3 regions of the Blastochloris viridis genome follow, and region 3 is predicted to be linked to each of the others. Evidence: riboswitches for the same ligand, from Rfam matches in the RefSeq annotation. Region 3 holds a riboswitch; each other region holds the start of a gene.
What was found. A riboswitch is a leader RNA that binds a small molecule or an ion and turns the genes downstream of it on or off. The one in region 3 is predicted to bind cobalamin.
Positions count from the first base shown of each region.

Region 1: it holds a riboswitch for cobalamin, as region 3 does, so the genes downstream of both, cbpA (modified peptide precursor CbpA) here and BVIR_RS10255 (ribonucleoside triphosphate reductase) in region 3, are expected to answer to the same signal.
Region 2: it holds a riboswitch for cobalamin, as region 3 does, so the genes downstream of both, BVIR_RS06175 (TonB-dependent receptor plug domain-containing protein) here and BVIR_RS10255 (ribonucleoside triphosphate reductase) in region 3, are expected to answer to the same signal.

Region 1 is NZ_CP012946.1:451,662-458,075, reverse strand. It holds gene BVIR_RS02075 (SDR family oxidoreductase) at 1-84, shown strand, start outside; gene panD (aspartate 1-decarboxylase) at 105-524, shown strand; gene BVIR_RS02065 (DUF3592 domain-containing protein) at 731-1,165, opposite strand; gene cbpB (peptide-modifying radical SAM enzyme CbpB) at 1,397-2,821, opposite strand; gene cbpA (modified peptide precursor CbpA) at 2,818-2,964, opposite strand; cobalamin riboswitch at 3,077-3,210, opposite strand; gene BVIR_RS02055 (cold-shock protein) at 3,466-3,675, opposite strand; gene rpsU (30S ribosomal protein S21) at 4,033-4,389, shown strand; gene purU (formyltetrahydrofolate deformylase) at 4,692-5,594, shown strand; gene BVIR_RS02040 (helix-turn-helix transcriptional regulator) at 5,683-6,405, shown strand.
Region 2 is NZ_CP012946.1:1,392,169-1,398,582, forward strand. It holds gene BVIR_RS06165 (NAD kinase) at 1-41, opposite strand, end outside; gene cutA (divalent-cation tolerance protein CutA) at 190-510, shown strand; gene BVIR_RS06175 (TonB-dependent receptor plug domain-containing protein) at 710-2,743, opposite strand; cobalamin riboswitch at 2,909-3,117, opposite strand; gene BVIR_RS06180 (DUF4112 domain-containing protein) at 3,202-3,627, opposite strand; gene BVIR_RS06185 (MBL fold metallo-hydrolase) at 3,808-4,815, opposite strand; gene BVIR_RS06190 (DUF1045 domain-containing protein) at 4,897-5,595, opposite strand; gene BVIR_RS06195 (DapH/DapD/GlmU-related protein) at 5,592-6,227, opposite strand.
Region 3 is NZ_CP012946.1:2,331,326-2,337,739, reverse strand. It holds gene metE (5-methyltetrahydropteroyltriglutamate--homocysteine S-methyltransferase) at 1-651, shown strand, start outside; gene BVIR_RS10260 (acyl-CoA thioesterase) at 648-1,439, shown strand; cobalamin riboswitch at 1,494-1,693, shown strand; gene BVIR_RS10255 (ribonucleoside triphosphate reductase) at 1,930-3,951, shown strand; gene nrdD (anaerobic ribonucleoside-triphosphate reductase) at 3,969-4,169, shown strand; gene BVIR_RS10245 (anaerobic ribonucleoside-triphosphate reductase activating protein) at 4,162-4,800, shown strand; gene BVIR_RS10240 ((2Fe-2S) ferredoxin domain-containing protein) at 5,331-5,558, shown strand; gene BVIR_RS10235 (PadR family transcriptional regulator) at 5,570-6,145, shown strand; gene prpB (methylisocitrate lyase) at 6,338-6,414, opposite strand, start outside.

The sequences.
Region 1 (6,414 bases), 1.8 Mb from region 3:
AACCTGATCGCCACCATCGACGCCTTGACCTTGGCGCAGACCGGCAGCTTCTTCAACTATGACGGCACGCCGCTGGCGTGGTAAGCGGCACGGCGAAAGATAGATTGAAGGGCGCCCCCATGCACCTGCGGATGTTCTGGTCGAAGATCCATCGCGCCACCATCACCCACGCCGACCTTCATTACGAGGGCAGCTGCACCATCGACGCCGACCTGATGGACGCCGCGCGCATGCTGCCGAACCAGGAACTGCACGTGTGGAACGTGACGCGCGGCACCCGCCTCGTCACCTACGCCATCGACGGGCCGCGCGGCTCCGGCGTCATCTGCATCAACGGCGCGGCGGCGCACGGCAACCAGCCGGGCGACCTCGTCATCCTCGCCACCTTCGCCGACATGACCGCCGAGGAGGCTCGCGGCCATTGCCCGACCGTGGTGCGGGTCGACGGGAAGAACGCCATCATCGACATCCGCGCCGAGATCGCCGGCCCCGCGGAGCCGGCGATGCCGCGGCTGATGAGCTGAGCGCAGCGCGCCGAGTCTGAAGCCGCGGCGCTGGGACGGATTGCAGCGGACGAGGTCATCGTCCCGGCCGGGCGCCGGATGCCCCGCATCCGGCGCTTGGCCGGGATCGTTTTCAGTATCGCGCCCCTTCCGCACCCGATCCCGGCTCTCGCTGCGCTCGGCCGGGATGACGAAGCTCGAAGACGCTTCAAAGCAGCAACGCCCCGTCACGCCTGACGGCACGCCCGCGTTGCGGCCACCTTTCGCCTGCGCCACGGCAGCACGATCAGGAGGCCTCCCACTGCGCCAACGATCAGGTTCTCGATCGCGTTCTCCCACCGCCAGCCCAGCGTGCTGATGCGCGGAAAATGCCGCAGGTAGCGCACCTTGAGCGGGCGGCCATCTTCGGAAAGGCGGGGCGAAAACGCATCGCCCACGCGCTGGGTGACGCCCTCGGCGGTGGTACCGTCCGGCAAGCGGAACTCATAGGCGATGGCGTAGGTGTAGCGGTTGGGCACCGCCTCGCCGCGCTCGCCGCCCTGGCGGCGGACGTGGGTGACGCGGCCCTCAGCCTCGGCGCCGAACATCGCCACCAGCGGCGTGCCGAGGCCCCAAACGAGCAGCAGGATGCCGAGAAGGCTGAGAACAACGCGGCCGATCATCCAGCAATTATCCGCCAAATGGACATCGGCCCTGCGATAGACCCGAACGCCGCGCTGGCAAAGCGACTCGGCTCAAAACACCGGGGCCTTCAATCCAATTCAGGCAGCCGTTCGATTTCGTCCATCCCGGACGGCGCGAAGCGCCGAGCCGGGACCGTTTTCAGTATCGTTTCCCTGCCGCACCCGATCCCGGCACGAAGCTGCGCTTCGGCCGGGATGATGCGGCGGACGTCAACAGCCCAGCCGAGCTGCGTCGAACACCGTCTCGGTGCCGTCGTCCCAGCCGTCCCACAGGAAGTCGGCGTGGCGGCCCTCGGCGATCAGCCGGAAGGCGTAGCGCGTCTGCTCCTCGTAGAACTCGCAATAGGCGCCGGTGCGATCCATGCCGCCGTTCATCTCGTGCGCCTCGGCCGGGCACGGCGAGCCGCAGAAATGGCGGATGGCACAGCCCCGGCACGGCGCGATGTCCTCGACCTTGCGGCCGGAGACCTTGGTGAAGGCCGGCTGCGCCAGCACCTCGTCGATGTCGTCGGCAAACAGGTTGCCGCCCTTGAACTCAGGCAGGCCGATGAACTCGCTGCACGGGAACAGATCGCCGTTCGGCACCAACGCGAAGAACGCCCGCCCGCCGCCGCACGGCGAGATGTCGCACATCAGCCGCCGCGCGGTCGGCGCCAGGATGCCGATCAGGATGTTGGCGAAGTTCGCCACCACCAGCTTGCGGCCGGTTTGGCGATAGAGCGCGTGGCTGCGCTCCAGCGCGGCGATGAACGCCTCGGCCAGCGGCGCATCGTCGGGCCGCACCGTGCGCGCGCCGGGCAGCGTGCAGCGGATGACGTTGAGCATGCATGCCGGCACCTCGCGGGCGTGCAGGAACTCGACCATGGCATCGAGCTGGTCCAGGTTCTGCGAACTCATGGTGCAGATGACGTTGAAGGCCGGATAGCCCTTCAGCCGTTCGATCGCCTCGACCACCTTGTTATAGACCCCGGCGCCGCTCCAGTTCGCGCGGGTGCGGTCGGCGATCGCCGCGACCGGGGCGTCGAGCGACAGGCCGATGCCGACGCCGCGGCTGGTAAGGAAGGCGATAGCCTTGTCGTCGAGCAACGTGGCGTTGGTCTGCACCCCGAAGCGGAAGCGGTCCTTGAAGGCGTCGATGCCCTGGAAGATGGCGTCCCGCGCGATCATCGGCTCGGCGCCGTGGAAGATGATCTGCGGTTTGCGCCCCTCCGGCATGTGGCGGCGGAAATAGCGCTCGAGCCGCGACAGTGCGTCGAGCAGGGTCGGCGCATCCATGTCGGTGCCGTCCCGCCGCATCTCGGCCGGGATGTAGCAATAGGTGCAGTTGAGGTTGCAGCGCTCGGTGGCGTTGACATAGACCGCCGAGGGCTTGAGCCCGAACCTGAGCGCCGCCATCTCGCGGCCGAAGGCGTCGGCGCTGGCGCGATAGCCTTCGAGCAGCGCGCCGCCGGCCAGGGTGTCGGCGAGCTGGTCCTTGGCGATCAGCGCCCAGAACGCGGTGTCGGGCGAGATCAGCGCGATATGGGTGGGGTGGCCGATGTCGTAGGGCTGAAGCTGAGGCCCCATGCCGCTGTTGACGAAACGGCCCCGCGAGGGGGCCGTCCCGAGCGCCGTCGGATCGAACGGCGCGTTCATTTCAAAGCCTCTTTGTCCATCAGCACGAAGTGCGACAGGCCGGTGCCCTCGCTGTCGCAACTCTTGCGGATGGCGATGACGGCGGGGCGCGGCGCCGGCTGAGCGGCGGCGGGGCGGGTGGTGGCAGTGGCGGTGTGGTCCATTCCTCGGGCTCCATGTTGGCGACCGGGCGTTCGGCAGCGGCCGCGCGCAAGCGCACGCGGGACTGCCGAAACCCTTTGCCATCGGATTTCGCCCGATCTGACGTTCCAGCAGGTCTTCTGGCTCTCGGATCGACCGCCGCCTCGCGCCTTCCCGACCGGGTGGTCCCCGTCAGTGGCTGGCTCTCGCCGTCGAAGCGGCGTCCCCGATTACAGCGGCGGGTCCGCCACGGATTTTCACCGTGTTCCGGGATGCTGGAACTATGCCGCCAGCTAACCCGGCCGGGCCGGCGCCGTCAATCGCCCGGTCGAAACGGCAACGGCCGCGCCCGGTAACCGGGCGCGGCCGTTGTGAGTCGACTGTGGAGTTTCTCCGCGCGCACTCAGCGCCGCCCTGGGTCAGGGCAGGCCTCCGCGGAAAATCCGTTACGCAAGTTCCCTTGCGTCAGATCCGTCGCGCAACAGCCGCGGCCCGACCCTCAAGGCATGCCGGGCCGCCGGCGATCACGCCGGCTGGATGTTGTTGACCGCGACCTTGCCGGTGCGACGGTCCTCGGCGGTGTCGAAGGTCACCTTCTGGCCCTCGGCGAGGCCGCGGATGCCGGCACGCTCGAGCGCAGTGGCGTGGACGAACACGTCCTTGCTGCCGTCGTCGGGACGGATGAAGCCATAGCCCTTTTGGTCGTTGTAGAATTTCACGGTGCCGGTAATCATGTGGTGTCTCCTCCGCCAGTCAGGTGCACGTGATCGCAGAACAGCGCGCGTTCCGCAACTCCAGGTTCGTCGATGTTTGGAAAGACTTGAGAACGTGCGCCCGGCTAAGCCTGGGCGGAACGGCCCGATCGTCCGGCCAAAGTTCGATACCGGCGGGGATATAGGCGCTGGCGGCCCGAGCCACAAGGGTTTCCTCGCAGAGGAACACCCTGGAGTAGGTAGAATGGCGAATTTTCGGCGGCAGGCCGCGTTTTCTCGCAGCGTTGCCCGCCGGACGTGATAAGCAACCGCATTTCCCAGGCTGCCGCCGTCGTACCCGGCTGGCCGCGCAGCACAACCCAAAGATCGGAACATCGTTTGCAGGTTTTCGTCCGCGACAACAATGTCGAACAAGCCCTCAAAGTCCTCAAGAAAAAGATGCAGCGGGAAGGCGTCTTCCGCGAGATGAAGCAGCGGCGGGCCTACGAGAAGCCCTCCGAGCGCAAGACCCGCGAAAAGGCCGAGGCCGTTCGTCGCATGCGCAAGGCCGCTCGCAAGCAGGCCCAGCGCGAAGGTCTGCTGCCGGCGCCCAAGCGCCCGGCGCGTGACGCTCGTGGCGGTCGGCCGGGCTTCGGAGCACGTCCGGGCTTTGGCGCCCCGCCGCGTCCGCGTCCCGTCACCGCAGCGCCCGGCTCGCCCGAGGCCATCGGTGACACCACGGGCACGCTGACCTGACCCCGGTCTCCGCCCTGCCAAAAAACGGCACGCAGGCCCCCGGCGTTTCGCCGCAAATACCGCCGGCGCGACATCATGGTCTCGGTCATGATGCGTATGCCGGGCGAAATCCGGGTGCCAGCGGCCGCGGAGAGTGCTAATCCGTGGCCGCGGGCATTGCCGCGCCGAGGTCGGCCCCAGGCGCGTTCTGCTCGTCGATGATACGCGACTCCATCCCTCGACGCGGCAGAGCCCGACCCCCGGGGTTCCGTTGCATCGATCCCGCCCGCTAACCCGGCGGCTTCGAGTACGGACACGCGATTATGCAGTTACCGCTCCCGCAGTCCCAGATCGTGCAGGCTTCTTCCGAGCCGGCGCAACCGCAGTTCACGCTGACGATCTCCTGTCCCGACCGCATCGGCGTGGTGGCGGAGGTCAGCGGATTTCTGACCCATCACGAGTGCTTCATCACCTCGTCGTCGCACTTCGGTGACATCGAGACCGGCCAGTTCTTCATGCGCACGGCGTTCCTGCTGCCGCCGGGGCTGTCGTTCGCCGATCTGACCCCGAAGTTCGCGCCGATCGCCAGCAAGTTCTCGATGAAGTGGGGCTTTCACGACGAGCGCCGCAAGGACCGCGTGCTGCTGCTGGTCTCCAAGCAGGGCCACTGCCTCAACAATATGCTGTATCTCTACCTCAGCGGCAGCCTGCGGATCGAGATTCCGGCGATCATCTCCAACCACCGCGACCTTGAGCAGATGAGCGGCTGGCACCGCATTCCGTTCTACCATCTGCCGGTGACCAACGAGACCCGCGCCCAGCAAGAGGACAAGATCATCAAGCTGGTCGACGACCTCAAGATCGACCTGATCGTGCTCGCCCGCTACATGCAGATCCTGTCGCCCAAGCTGTGCGAAGCGCTGGCGTGGCGCGCCATCAACATCCACCACTCGTTTCTACCGAGCTTCAAGGGCGCCATGCCCTACCATCAGGCCCACACCCGCGGCGTGAAGCTGATCGGCGCCACTGCCCACTACGTCACCAAGGACCTCGACGAGGGCCCGATCATCGAGCAGGACGTCGAGCGGGTCGACCACACCCTGACGGTGGACGAGCTGATCACCATCGGCCGCGACATCGAGACCCGGGTGCTGTCGCGCGCGGTGCGCTGGCACACCCAGCACCGCGTGCTGCCCAACGGGACCAAGACCGTGGTGTTCCGCTGACGGCGGGACGCCGGCGGCGCCTCGTGGGCGACGCCCGCGTTTCGCCGAAAGGTTGCAAAACGCCGCCAATCAAATATCATCCGTAATTATGCAGGCGTGCGGCGTCGTTGCCGAGAAGGTTGCCGCCATCCTCGCCGCCCCACAAGCGGGCAGCGAGGGTGGGAGGCTGTTGTCGGCCCACCTCGCGGCGCTGCACCGGATGGCGCCGTTCGAGCGCTATTCGATGGCCGGCCTGCCGCAGCCCGGACGGGGCATCGGCACCGGCACGGTGCTCGCCAGCACCTGGCCCGAGGGGCTGCTGCACGACTATCTCGGCGCTCGCTGGTTCGAGACCGACCCCACCGTGCTGGTGATGCGGCGGTCGCCCGGCTTGTTTTCCGACACCGTGCTGGCGGATGCGACGCCCGACCTCATCGCCGCCCGCCGGCTGCAAACCGTGAAGGAAGGCGCCGGGCGTCATTTCGTCGGCGTGCCGATCCGCCATTTCGGCCGGCCGGTCGGCGCCGTGGTGATCTACCGCCACGAGGCGTTCTCGCCGACGGAATCGGCGGTGATCGAGCTGGTCGCCCCGGCGCTGCACGCCGCCGCCGCCGGGCTGCCGACCGCGAGCGAGCCGGGTCCGCTGACCCCGCGCGAGCGCGAGTGCCTGGCGTGGTGCTCGGAAGGCTTCACCTCCCGCCAGATCGGCGACCGGCTGTTGATCAGCGAATTCACCGCGATCGCCCACCTCAACGCCGCGATGCGCAAGCTGGGCGCCGGCTCGCGCACCCAGGCGGTGGCCGAGGCCATCCGCCACGGCCACATCGCCTGATACGCGTCC
Region 2 (6,414 bases), 940 kb from region 3:
ACGAAGGCGACCTTGTCAAAACGGCGAGGGGATTCGTGCATTGCGGCGGCTAGCCAGCATTTTCAGACTGCGCCAACATAGGGTGCGCCTGGAATTCCTGCAAAGACTCGGCTGTTGCGACCTGCATAAACCACCGTGCCGCGGCCGTCCCCCCCTCCGATCGCAGCATCCAGCGCTGGAGACAAAGCTATGGAACAGGCGGCGCTCGTTTATACGACGTGGCCCTCGGTCGTGGAGGCGGAGGCTGCAGGCTTGGCGTTGATCGAGGCGACGCTGGCGGCCTGCGTCAACATCCTGCCCGGCATGCGCTCGATCTATCGCTGGGAGGGCGTGGTCGAACGCGCCCAGGAGACGGTGATGATCGTCAAGACCAACACGACGCGATCCGACGCCGTGGTGGCGGCGGTGAGGGCGCGCCACCCCTACAAGACCCCAGCCATCGTGGTGGTGCCGGTGACCGGTGGCGAGCCGGCCTATCTCGCCTGGATCATCACCGAAACAGCCGAGTGACGGCGGCGACCGCCGGCGCGGGGCGAGGGGCTTTTCGCCGGCGGGCAGCGGTGAAGACGCCTCTCTGCGATCGTTGTGGGTCCCGGTCGACCGTCCGTTGAGCGGCTGGCCGGCTCGATCGGGTCGGCGGAGCCCGAAAAGCGCAGCTGGCAGTCCTGCGTTCCTGCCGCCGCGCCGGGCGGCGGCAGGACTGCAGCGGTCAGTAACGGGCGGCGATCGCCTTCGGCTCGGCCTCGCCGCCGAGCTTGACCTTGAGGCCGGCATAGACCACCGCGCCGGGCGACAGGTACGAGTAGACCTCCTCGTATGTCTCGTCGAACATGTTGTCAGCGCGCAGGTAGATCGTGGTCTGCGGCGTCAGGTCATACGATATCAACGCGTTGACCAGGGTGTAGGACCCGAGTTCGACCCGCTCGGTGTTGAGGCCATAGTATGTGTCCATCATCGAGCCGTTGAACACCACCGCTACAGTTGCGCGCCCGCGGCCATCGGCGAACTTCACCGTGGCGCGGCCGGAGGCGGCGTGCATCGGAATGCGGGTGGCGCCGAGCACGGTCTGCTGGGCGGTGTCGTAGGCATCGGCGTCGGTGTAGGTGTAGGTGCCCTCCAGCGACAACCACGGCAGGGGCTCGGCCTTGAGCGCGACTTCGACGCCCTGGCGCTCGGTTCTCATCGGCGAATTGACCGCGCTTTTGAGGCCGCTGCCGAGGGTGACGGTGCGGATCTCGTCGGTGAGGTCCATCCAGAAATAGGTGACGTCGAAGAACAGCTTGCCGTCGATCAGGGTCTGTTCGACGCCGGTATCCCAGCCGGTCGACTGCTCGGGCTTGAGGTCAGGATTGCCGACGAAGGTGCCGGGAATGCTGCCGAACTGCTGCAGGAAGGTCGGCTTGGTGACGCCGGTGCCGACCGAGGAATGCAGCCGGGTGCCGGTGGAAAACGTCTGCGAGGCCGTCACGCGCCAAGTATCGGCATCCTCGAACACTTCGAAGTCGTCGTGGCGCACCGCCGTCGAGAGCGCGAGCCCGGTCGGCAGATCGAGCAGATACTCAGCGAACAGGCCGGTCTGCGACCGCGACAGGCCGGCGGTCCAGGTCGGATCGACATAGGGGCCCGATTGACGATAGTCCTCGTCCTGGTAATCGGCGCCGATGGCGAGGGTATTCTGGGCGCCGGCCAGCCAAGGTGTTTCGAACTTCAGTGCGCCCTTGGTGTCGAGCGTGGTGCGCTGGCCGTTGTAGAAATAGTTGCCCCACTCCGGCGAGCGCGAATCCAGATTGTGCTCGAAGGACTTGATGCCGAAGGTCTGGGTCCAGCGGCCATCCCACAGCTTCAGCGTGCCGACCGCGCTCGCCGACAAATTGTCGTAGGCCGAGGTGTCGGCCTTGTCGACCACGCGGCCATAGGTCGCCGGATTGGCCGGAATGGGCGTCCAGTCCGGCAGGTAGCCGATGGTGGCATAGTCGCTATTGTCGGTCTTGGTCGCACGGTCCATCCAGTGGACCGAGCCTTCGAGATTGAAATACTCGTTGAAGTCGACACCGGCCTTGCCGGACACCACGGTGGCGTGGCTGCCGTCGGTTTCCGAGCCCCAGCGCGAGACGTTGAAGCCGCGCGTCGATTCGTTCGACACCGTCAGCGCGCCGTAGACCGGGCCGACCGCGCCGCGTGCCGAGGCGGCCGCGCCACCCGAATTGCGGGTGCCGATCTCGGCGCGCGTGGTGAGTTCCGGCTTGGCCAGGCCGCGGCCGCTCTTGGTGATCACCGAAATCACGCCGGCCTGGGCGTCGGCGCCCCACACGCCGGACTGCGGGCCGCGCAGCACCTCGATGCGCTCGATGTCGTCGACCAGGAAGCCGGCGAAGTCGAAGCTGTTGTTGTCGACGCCGTTCACCTTCACGCCGTCGATCATCACCATGAGGTGGGTCGGCTTCATGCCGCGCATGCGCACCTCGGTGAGGCCGCCGCGCGGGCCGGTGGTGCCGACGGCGACGCCGGCGACCTGCCGCAGCGCGTCGGGCACCGTGGTGATGCCGTTGGCACGCAGTTCGTCGCCTCGAATCACCGTCACCGCCGACCCGACCTTGGAGGCTTCCACCGGCACTTGGCTGGCGGTGACCACGAGTTCGGGCAGATCGTTGTCAGATTGCGCCAGCGCCGGCAGTGCGACGAGCGGGATCAACGAGGTCGTAAGCAGAAAGCTATGCAAAGCCGAGCGGGCGGACGCCGCCATGACGCATCTCCGGGAGCCAGAAGATCGACAGGAATCGCGGCGGCCCAGGCTTTCGCCCAGCGCTGGCATCGTTCAAAGCTCAAGGCGTGGCGCATGGCCGACCCTCCGCGACAGTTCCACTGTCACCGAGCGGAGAGACCGCCCCGGCCGCGCGCCCCGCACGCCGGAAGGTGACTCGCACAGGTCGGTCTCCTGGCTCGCGGGTCATCGCCTGCCGCCGCCTTCCCAGAGCTGGACCTCCAGTGGCGTATCGACGGTTGGCTCACCGCTCACAGTTGCGGGGGCAGCCTCGGATTCGTCCAGCCGCTCCGCGGCCGTCCTCACCGTGTTCCCTGGGCCGGATGCACCGGCCCACCTGCACAGGGCCAATTCGCAGTTTCGTTAAGGTGTTGTCAAGGCTTGGCCACGGTTCTGCCACCGTTATGCCCGGCCGCGGCCATGGCGGGCCGGCGCGGCGGCTACAGCCGGGTGGCGGTGCCGTCGATGGTGCGCCGGCGGGCCTTGCGCTCCAGGTGGCGCTGCAGCAGCGCCATGTTGCGCTTGTTGGCGCGGAACAGCACATCGGCCGCGTCGCCAAGTACGGGCACTGCGCCGAGCGCGAAATCCAGCATCACGTTGCCGGCCATGCGGGCGACCAGATGGTTCGGCGCGCCAAGCTGACGGGCCTCGTAGACCAGATAGGAGCCGAGCGCCGCCGAGATGGCGTCGCCGATGCCGGGAACGAGGCCGATCATGGCGTCCAGCCCGAGCCGAACCTTGGTGCCGGGCACCTCGAACGCGCTGTCGAGCAATTGTGCCAGCACCGACAGCCGCTGCAGCGCAGCCCGCTCATAGGGATCGGCGGGGTCGAAGGTGTCGGTCCAATGCAGGTGGGTCGTGCTCATGGCGTCCAGATGGGATGCCGATGACGGGACGCAAGCCGGCCTGGCGGCAGATCAGCGATGCCGCCCGGCACCATGTTTCCGCATGGGAAGTTTCCGCTAGGTCTTGGCGCGATCCACCGAAACAGCTTCGGCCAAATCGGTGTCCGGAAACGGCGAAACGCCCCGGCCTTGATGGCGGGATCACACCTGTGCCGACCACTGCACCGGCACGAAGCGGTAGCCGGAGCCCTCGCGCAGGATGTGGCCGTTGGCCGGGAACGGGAAATGGAACCCGGCGACGCGCACCCGCTCGGCCGCGGCACGGTCGAGCAGCTTGCGGCGCGTCATTCGCGCAGTGTCCCAATCCATGTCGAACACCGCCGCCCATCCGGGATGGCGCACGAACAGCGCCGGATGGTTGGCGGTGTCGGACAGCACCAGCAGTTCCTCGCGCCCGGAGGACAGCAGGAAAGCGGTGTGGCCGGGGGTATGGCCGGGGGCGTCGATGGCGGAGATGCCACCGGCAATCTCCTGGCCCCACTCGAACCGCCTTACCCGCTCGCCGATGTCGCCGAACACGCGGCGGGCATTGCGGAAATTGCCCTCCAGCGGCTTGGGGGCGCGGCTCATCATGCCGTCGTCCATCCAGTAGGCCCACTCGGGCTGCGGCACCAGCACCTCGGCCTTGGCAAAGGCGAGCGCGCCGTCCCCGGTCTTGAGGCCGTTGATGTGATCGCCGTGGAAATGGCTGATCACCACGGTCTGGATCGAATCCGGCGCGACGCCGGCTGCCGCCAGATTGGCGGCGAGCTGGCCGCTGGTGGGGCCCAACCGGCCGCCGGTGCCAGTGTCGATCAGGATGCGCTGGCTGCCGGTGTCGACCAGCAGCGCGGTGAAGGTGAGCGGGACGGCGTCGGTCGGCAGGAAAGCCTCGGCCAGCGCCCGCGTCACCTCGTCCAGCGCGGCGTTGGGTACGAACGAGGCGTCGAGCGGACGAAGGGAGAAGCCATCGTGCAGCGCGGTGACGGTGAGGCTGCCCACCTTGTAGCGGTAGAAGCCGGGTGCCTGCGATAGCGGCTCCGGCGTGACGAGGGTGGTTCCCTCGCGTGCGGCTCCAGCCTGGCCTTGTGCCTTGGTCGCGGCGAGACTGCCGGCGGCAGCGAGGGTGAGCGATCCAGTCAGCGCGGCGCGGCGATCGATCTTCGTCATCGCATCCAACCTCATGATCCCGGCGATCGAACCGGACCAAACGCCGCTGCCGCGTTTCAGGTTCCAACCGCCGGCGGCGGGTCACGCGTTCCGCAACGGCCACGACGACAGGATGCGGAATCGTGCGTCGGGGGCGGATTGTACGAATAGCGCAAGGGTGGAGATCTCGACCGGCCCCTCGCCGCAGGCGGCACCGTGGGCGCTCGCGAGAGCGAGGCACGCTGCCTCGGCGGCTTTGGGCGCCAGGCGGCCGGTCAGCGTCATGTGGAAGCGGAACTCCTCGAACACGAACGGATAGCCCCAGCGGTCGAGATAGCCGAGTTGGCGTGGCGACAGCCGCTCCGGCGCGCGCCGGGCGCGATCCTCCGGCGTCAGCGCGGCGCGGAAGCGGTCGAACGTGCGCACGCAGTCGCCGGCGAGGGCGCCGAGCGCTTCGCTCGGCTCGGCCGGTGTCAGCGCCACGAAGCCGGCGATGACGCGCGTCTCAAGGCGCACCTCGGGAATGGCGCGCGGCGCGGCGGCGAAGGTCGCCGCCGCCTCGAGCAGGTCGTCGATGCTCGTGCCTTCAGCCAGCGCGAACGGCGCCTTCAGCGTGGCATGGAAGCCGTAGCGGCGCGGCTCGGCGGTCGCCTCGGCCCAGCCCGCGGCGAGTGCGGAGGTCGGCGGTTGCGGCGGAAAAGCCGCAGCGGCTTCGGCGTCCCAGCCGATGGTGGTGCAGCCGAACGACCACAAGGCGCGGTCGTGGAGCGGGGCGAAATAAAGCGCGTAACGTGTGGTCATTCGGCCGGGATGTAAGCAGCGGCTTCGTATTTGTCGAGGAACGCTTCGGCGCTCAGTGCGCGGAAATCGGGCAGGGCGGCGTGGAGGCGGGCGTGATCCCACTCCCACCATCCGAGCGCCACCAGTCGCTCGGCGAGGGTCTCGGAGAACCGCCGGCGCAGCGGCCGCGCCGGGTTGCCGACCACAATGGTGTAGGGGGCGACGTCCTTGGTGACCACGCAACCGGCCGCCACCACAGCGCCGGTGCCGACGGTCCGGCCCGGCAGCACGATGGCACCGTGGCCGATCCAGACGTCGTGGCCGATGGTGACCGGAAAGCCGCGCCGCCACTCGAAGAAGGACGCCTCGTCGTCTTCGCCGGCGAAATACCTCGAGGCGCGGTAGGTGAAATGCGACTGGGTCGCCCGCGTCATCGGGTGGTTGCCGGGGTTGATCCGCACCATCGCGGCGATGGAGCAGAACTTGCCGACGGTGGTGTAGGCGACCTCGCCGTCGTTGACGATGTAGGAATAGTCGCCGAGCGTGCTCTCGAGCAATTTGGTGCGGGCGCCGACTGCGGTGTAGTGGCCGAGCCGGCAGTCGCGGATCTGTGCGGTCGGGTCGACCTGCGGGGTGTCGGACGGGCGCGTCATCGGAGGTCTCGCCTCTGGAGGGCCGTCGGCTCGCCGGGCATGCCGCCGTCGCGGCGGCGCTCGGCGAACGGCGTGCAGGACCGCGCGGCGACTGCCCGGATCCCGATCAGATGCCTGCCACGGTCGTGTGACCGACCGACGACAATGGGCTGGTCGGCTGCCGACAAAGCTTCGCCTCGCCGGGCGT
Region 3 (6,414 bases):
ACGTCGCGGCCGATGAAGGGCATGCTCACCGGCCCAGTGACCATGCTGCAATGGTCGTTTGTGCGTGACGACCTGCCGCGCGCCGAGGTCTGCCGGCAGATCGCGCTCGCGTTGCGCGACGAGGTGACCGACCTCGAGGCGGCGGGTCTTAAGGTCATCCAGATCGACGAGCCGGCGCTGCGCGAAGGGTTGCCGCTGCGCCGCGCCGAGTGGCGTGCCTATCTCGATTGGGCGGTGGATTGCTTCCGGCTTGCCGCGGCGGGCGTGCGCGACGGCACCCAGATCCACACCCACATGTGCTACGCCGAGTTCAACGACATCATCGACTCGATCGGGGCACTGGACGCCGACGTCATCTCGATCGAAACCTCGCGTTCGAAGATGGAACTGCTCGAGGCGTTCGCGCTCTACCACTATCCCAACGAGATCGGTCCCGGCGTCTACGACATCCATTCGCCCCGCGTGCCGACCACCGCCGAGATGATAGAACTGTTGACGAAGGCTGCGCGCCGGTTGTCGCCGGATCAGATCTGGGTCAATCCGGACTGCGGATTGAAGACGCGGCGCTGGGAGGAAGTTCGCCCGGCGTTGGTCAACATGATGGAGGCTGCGCGGCAGATGCGCGCCAACAGGGCGGAGGCAGCTGAATGAGGGGGCAGGTGGTGCGGGCCACGCGGCTGGTCGATATCGTCTTTCCCGGCGACACCAACCACCACGGCACGCTGTTCGGCGGCATTGGCCTCGCCCACATGGACAAGGTGGCGTTCATCACCGCGACGCGCCACGCTCCGGTCGATTTCGTCACCGCATCGTGCGACGGCATCGACTTCAAGGCGCCCGGCCGGCTCGGCGATATCATCGAGCTGACCGGACGGGTGGTCAAAGTCGGCCGCCGTTCGCTGGCGGCAGAGGTCGAGATGGTGGCGGAGGCGCCGCTGACCGGCGAGCGCCGCCGCTGCGGCGGTGGCGTGTTCAACATGGTCGCGGTCGGCGAACTCGCTGGCCTCGGCGGCCAATTGCCACAGCTCAAGCCGGCGCCGATGGTGGAGCCGGACGCTGAACTGCGCTCGGTGGAGCTGGTGTTTCCCGAGCACACCAGCCATTACGGCAGCCTCTATGGCGGCAACGCGCTTGCCGCCATGGGCAAGGCGGCATTCGTGGTGGCGACGCGCTATTGCCGCCGCTCGGTGGTGTTGGCCGCGGCAAAACGAGTCGATTTCACCGCCCACGTCCACGAAGGCGAGATCGTCGAATTGGTGTCGCGGGTCAGCGCGGTCGGCAACACGTCGATGACGGTTACGGTGGAGATGTGGGCCGAAACGCTGGGCACCGGTGCGCGGCGTTTATGCGGCCATGGCCAGTTCGTGATGGTGGCGGTCGATGATCGCCACCATCCGATCCCGGCTCGGCCGGTCGTGGCGGTGGATACCGCCGGCTGACGCCGTTCACAGCCGGCGGGGGACGCGTTCTTGACTCGACTCAGGCGACAAAGCTACAGCATATAGTGCCTCGGTCCCCGCGATGATCAACATCTGGGGCTAAGAGGGAAGCCGGTGCAAGTCCGGCGCTGCCCCCGCAACTGTGAGCGGCGAGCCGACGTCCATGTGAAGTCACTGGGGCTTGAGGGTTCCGGGAAGACGGACGAAGGCAACGACCCGCGAGCCAGGAGACCTGCCGCAGCACGGTACGAAGCCGGCCTGTTTGGGCCGGCGTTTCGTATTCCGATCGCCAACAGCCCTCGCTCGAGCAGGGGTTTTGGCGAAAGGACGAACTGGGATCGCCATGCGATTTCGGTTCCCGCATCGACGTCCTCGGGCGGGGTGTCCCGGCGGAGCGCGGACCGGCGCCTGCGGCTGTCGCCGCCTGCCGGCCACGGCCTCCGGTGTCCTCCGCCCGTTCTGCCGAGGAAACTCCGTGCCGAGGAGCGCCATGTCCCCCGCCGATCCCGTCGTTCTGCCGTCCAACGTCATCAAGCGAACCGGGCAGCCGGTGGTGTTCGACGGCGACAAGATCCGCGTCGCCATCGAGCGCGCCGGCAAGGCAACCGGCGAGTTCGACCGGCCGGACAGCGCCCGGCTGGCCGAGCAGGCGATCAAGGTGCTCGCCCACCGCTTCCAGGGTCAGGCACCGCACATCGAGCAGATCCAGGACGTGGTCGAGCAGGTGCTGATCTCGGCCGACCATTTTGCCACGGCGCGCGCGTACATCGTCTATCGCGAGCAGCGCGCCCGCCTGCGCCGCGACGCCAGGACGGCGGTCGACGTCGAAACCTCGGTCAATGAATATCTCGACCGGGCGGACTGGCGGGTGAGCGCCAACGCCAACCAGGGATATTCGCTGGGCGGGCTGATCCTCAACGTTTCCGGCAAGGTGGTGGCCAATTATTGGCTGTCGCACGTCTACCCGCCCGAGGTCGGCCGCGCCCACCGCGAGGGCGATCTTCATATCCACGACCTCGACATGCTGGCCGGCTATTGCGCCGGCTGGTCGCTGCGCACGCTGCTGATGGAGGGCCTGAACGGCGTGCCGGGCAAGGTCGAGGCGGCGCCGCCGAAGCACCTCTCCAGCGCGGTCGGCCAGATCGTCAACTTCCTCGGCACGCTGCAGAACGAGTGGGCCGGCGCCCAGGCATTTTCCTCGTTCGACACCTATCTCGCGCCGTTCGTGCGCAAGGACCAACTGTCCTACGCCGAGGTGCGCCAGTGCATTCAGGAACTGGTCTATAACCTCAACGTGCCCTCGCGCTGGGGCACCCAGACGCCGTTCACCAATCTCACCTTCGACTGGACCTGCCCCGACGACCTGCGCGACCAAGTTCCGGTGATTGCCGGCGAGGAGATGGATTTCACCTACGGCGATCTCCAGGTCGAGATGGACGGCATCAACCGCGCCTATATCGAGGTGATGACCAAAGGTGACGCCAAGGGCCGCGTCTTCACCTTCCCGATCCCGACCTACAACATCACCCCCGATTTTCCGTGGGAGAGTGAGAACGCCGGGCTTCTGTTCGAGATGACGGCGAAATACGGGCTGCCGTACTTCCAGAACTTCGTCAATTCCGAGCTGAAGCCGCACATGGTGCGCTCGATGTGCTGCCGGCTTCAACTCGACTTGCGCGAACTTCTCAAGCGCGGCAACGGCCTGTTCGGCTCCGCCGAGCAGACCGGGTCGGTCGGCGTCGTCACGCTCAACTGCGCCCGGCTCGGCTACACCAGCCGCGGTGACGACGCCAAGCTGTTCGCGCGCCTCGATGCGCTGTTGGAGATCGCGCGCACCAGCCTCGAGATCAAGCGCAAGGTGATCCAGCGCCACATCGACGCCGGGCTGTTTCCCTACACGCGGCGCTATCTCGGCACGCTGCGCAACCACTTCGCCACCATCGGCGTCAACGGCATCAACGAGATGATCCGCAACTTCACTGCGGACGCCGAGGACATCACCACGGAGTTCGGCCACGCCTTCGCGGTGCGGGTGCTCGACCATCTGCGCGCGCGCATCACCGCGTTCCAGGAGGAGACCGGCCACCTCTATAACCTTGAGGCGACGCCGGCCGAGGGCACCACCTACCGCTTCGCGCGGGAGGACAGGAAGCGCTTCCCCGGCATCCTGCAGGCCGGCACGCCCGACCAGCCCTACTACACCAATTCCAGCCAGCTGCCGGTCGGGTTCACCGACGATCCGTTCGAGGCCCTGGCGCGGCAGGACGAACTACAGCGCAAGTACACCGGCGGCACCGTGCTGCATCTCTATATGGGGGAGCGCATTTCCTCCGCCGCGGCGTGCAAGACACTGGTGCGGCGGGCGCTGGAAAACTTCCGACTGCCTTATCTCACCGTAACGCCGACGTTCTCGATCTGCCCCAAACACGGCTACATTAAAGGTGAGCACGCTTTCTGCCCGAAATGCGACGCCGAGCTGATCGCTCGCAAGCAGCACGCCGCAGCCCATTAACTGAACTGGAGCCCGCCATGACCCATATGCCGTCTCCCGCCGACCTCAAGCCCGTCATTGAGCTGAAGGATAGCGAACGCCAGCCTTGCGAAATCTGGACGCGGGTGATGGGCTATCACCGCCCGGTGGCGTCGTTCAATCGCGGCAAGCAAGGCGAGTTCGCCGAGCGGCGCTGCTTCAGCGAGGGGCGGGTGAAGCTTGAGACCGAGCTTGGCTGAGTTGCGCATCGGCGGGCTGGCGCGGCTGTCGTGCTGCGATTGGCCGGGCCAACTCGTCGCCACGGTGTTCTTGCAGGGTTGCCCGTGGCGTTGCCGCTACTGCCACAATCCGCATCTGCTGCCGCCGCGCGGCGCCGAGCAGGTCGCGTGGCCTGATGTGCTGGCGTTCCTTACGGCCCGCCGCGGCCTTCTCGACGGCGTGGTGTTCTCCGGCGGCGAGCCATCGGTTCAGGCGGCGCTGACGGAGGCGGCCGGGGAGGTGCGGGCGCTGGGGTTTCGCGTCGGCCTGCACACCGGCGGCCCGGCGCCGGAGCGGCTTGCCGCGCTGCTGCCGCTCGTCGACTGGGTCGGCTTCGATATCAAGGCGCCGTTCGACGACTACGCCCGCATCACCGGCGTCGCCGGCAGCGGCGAGGCGGCGCGCGCCAGCCTGAAGCTCCTGCTTGCCAGCGGCGTCGCCTGCGACCTGCGCACCACCGTCCACCCGGCACTGCTCGACGAGGTCGCGCTGGCGCGGCTCTGCAGCGAGCTCGCGGCGCTGGGCGTGACCTCCCGGCTGCAGCCGTTCCGCGTCGCCGGCTGCGCCGACGCGGAGCTGGTGGGGCAGGCGAGCACGGTGGCGTCGTCCTAAGCGTCTGATTCAACGACAAGAATTCCCGCGCGCTGGCGCCGCGCTCGGTGACGGCGCGCGTCGGCCGGCGCGCCCGGTCGCCATTGACGCGACCATCTGGCGCCATCTCCTTGATCAAAAACACAATTCCGATCCCGCCGCGCCCGCCGGCGCCTTGGCTGGCGTCAAATCGACGTCGGCAGACTTGTTTTCGATGGCGATTAGATGTATCGAAATCTCATCGAAACGTACGAGGATATATCATGCAGATCGAAATGGGGCGCCGCCGGCGACACCGCCACGGCGGCGGACACCAGCGAAACCGGGCGGGAGGCTGCGGTTCCGCGGGCCTTGCCGCCCTGCTGAGAGGGCTGGCGAGGGCGCTGGGGGAGGGCCGGGCCGACGCCCCGCCGGCGGCAGGCCGGCACAGGCGGCACGCGGCGGCCGGCGCCGAACGCCGCTCATCGGCGTCGGAAAGCGGGTCCGAGGCCGGGGCAGTGATCGCGGTCTGTGCCGGATCCGACTGCCGCTGTCGTTGGAACGACCGCTCTTTGGTCGACGACCTCAAGCGCGAGGTGGCGGCCAGCGGTCGAACCGACATCGAGGTGCGGCCGTGCGGCTGCATCGACCGTTGTGCGGAGGGACCGATCGTCGTGGTCCGGCAATCCGGCGATGTGTCCGGCGTGCCGGTCCGCGACACCACCCACGTTCGCGTCCAGGCCGGCGACGTTCGAGACATCGTCGCGGCGATCGGCCGCGGCGCCACCAACCAGGACTGACGGAGGATAAAATGTTCAAATCCCGATTCGACGGATTGGGCGGCGGCCATGGCCGCATGCGGCGCGGTTTCGCCGACGATCATGCGACATTGGGCGAGCCCGGCCACGGTCGCGGCCGCGGCGGCCGGCTGGGCCGGCTGTTCGCCCACGGCGATCTTCATCTCGTCGTGCTGCATCTGATCGCCGAGCGGCCGCGGCACGGCTACGAGCTGATCAAGTCGATCGAGGCCGCGGTCAACGGCGCCTACAGCCCGAGCCCCGGCACCATCTATCCCGCCCTGACGCTGCTTGAGGAGCAGGGCTTCGTCGATGTCGGCCACAGCGACGGCAGCAAGAAGCTCTACACCGTCACCGATGCCGGGCGAGCCTATCTCAACGCCAACCGCGCGACGGTGGAGGCGATGCTGGTCCGCATGGCCGAGGTCGGTGCGAGCCGGGCCGAAGTGCCGGCGCCGGTGATCCGCGCCATGGAGAATCTGAAGCTCGCGCTCCGGATGCGGATGGAGCGGGTGCCGCTCACCGACGAGGCGGCGCGCGCCATCGCCGACGCGCTCGATCGCGCGGTCGCCGACATCGAGCGGACCTGACGCCATGACGGGATGGGTCCGCGACCAGCTGCGAACCCTGGCCCGCGCCGGCCGGCTCGGCCGCCGCGCCAGCGCGGCGCCGGTGGTGGTGCCGCACCTTGGCAAGCGCGCCGGGACCGCGGGACCTGCGGCCGCCGGCGCGCCGCCACCTGCGCCCGCCGAGGCGGCCGCCCCGGCGCGCGCAAGGCCCGATCACTCCGCGGCGGCGGCGCCCGGCAGCACCGTCGACACGATCGAGGCGTCGAGCGCCTCGAACGCGGCGAGGCCGA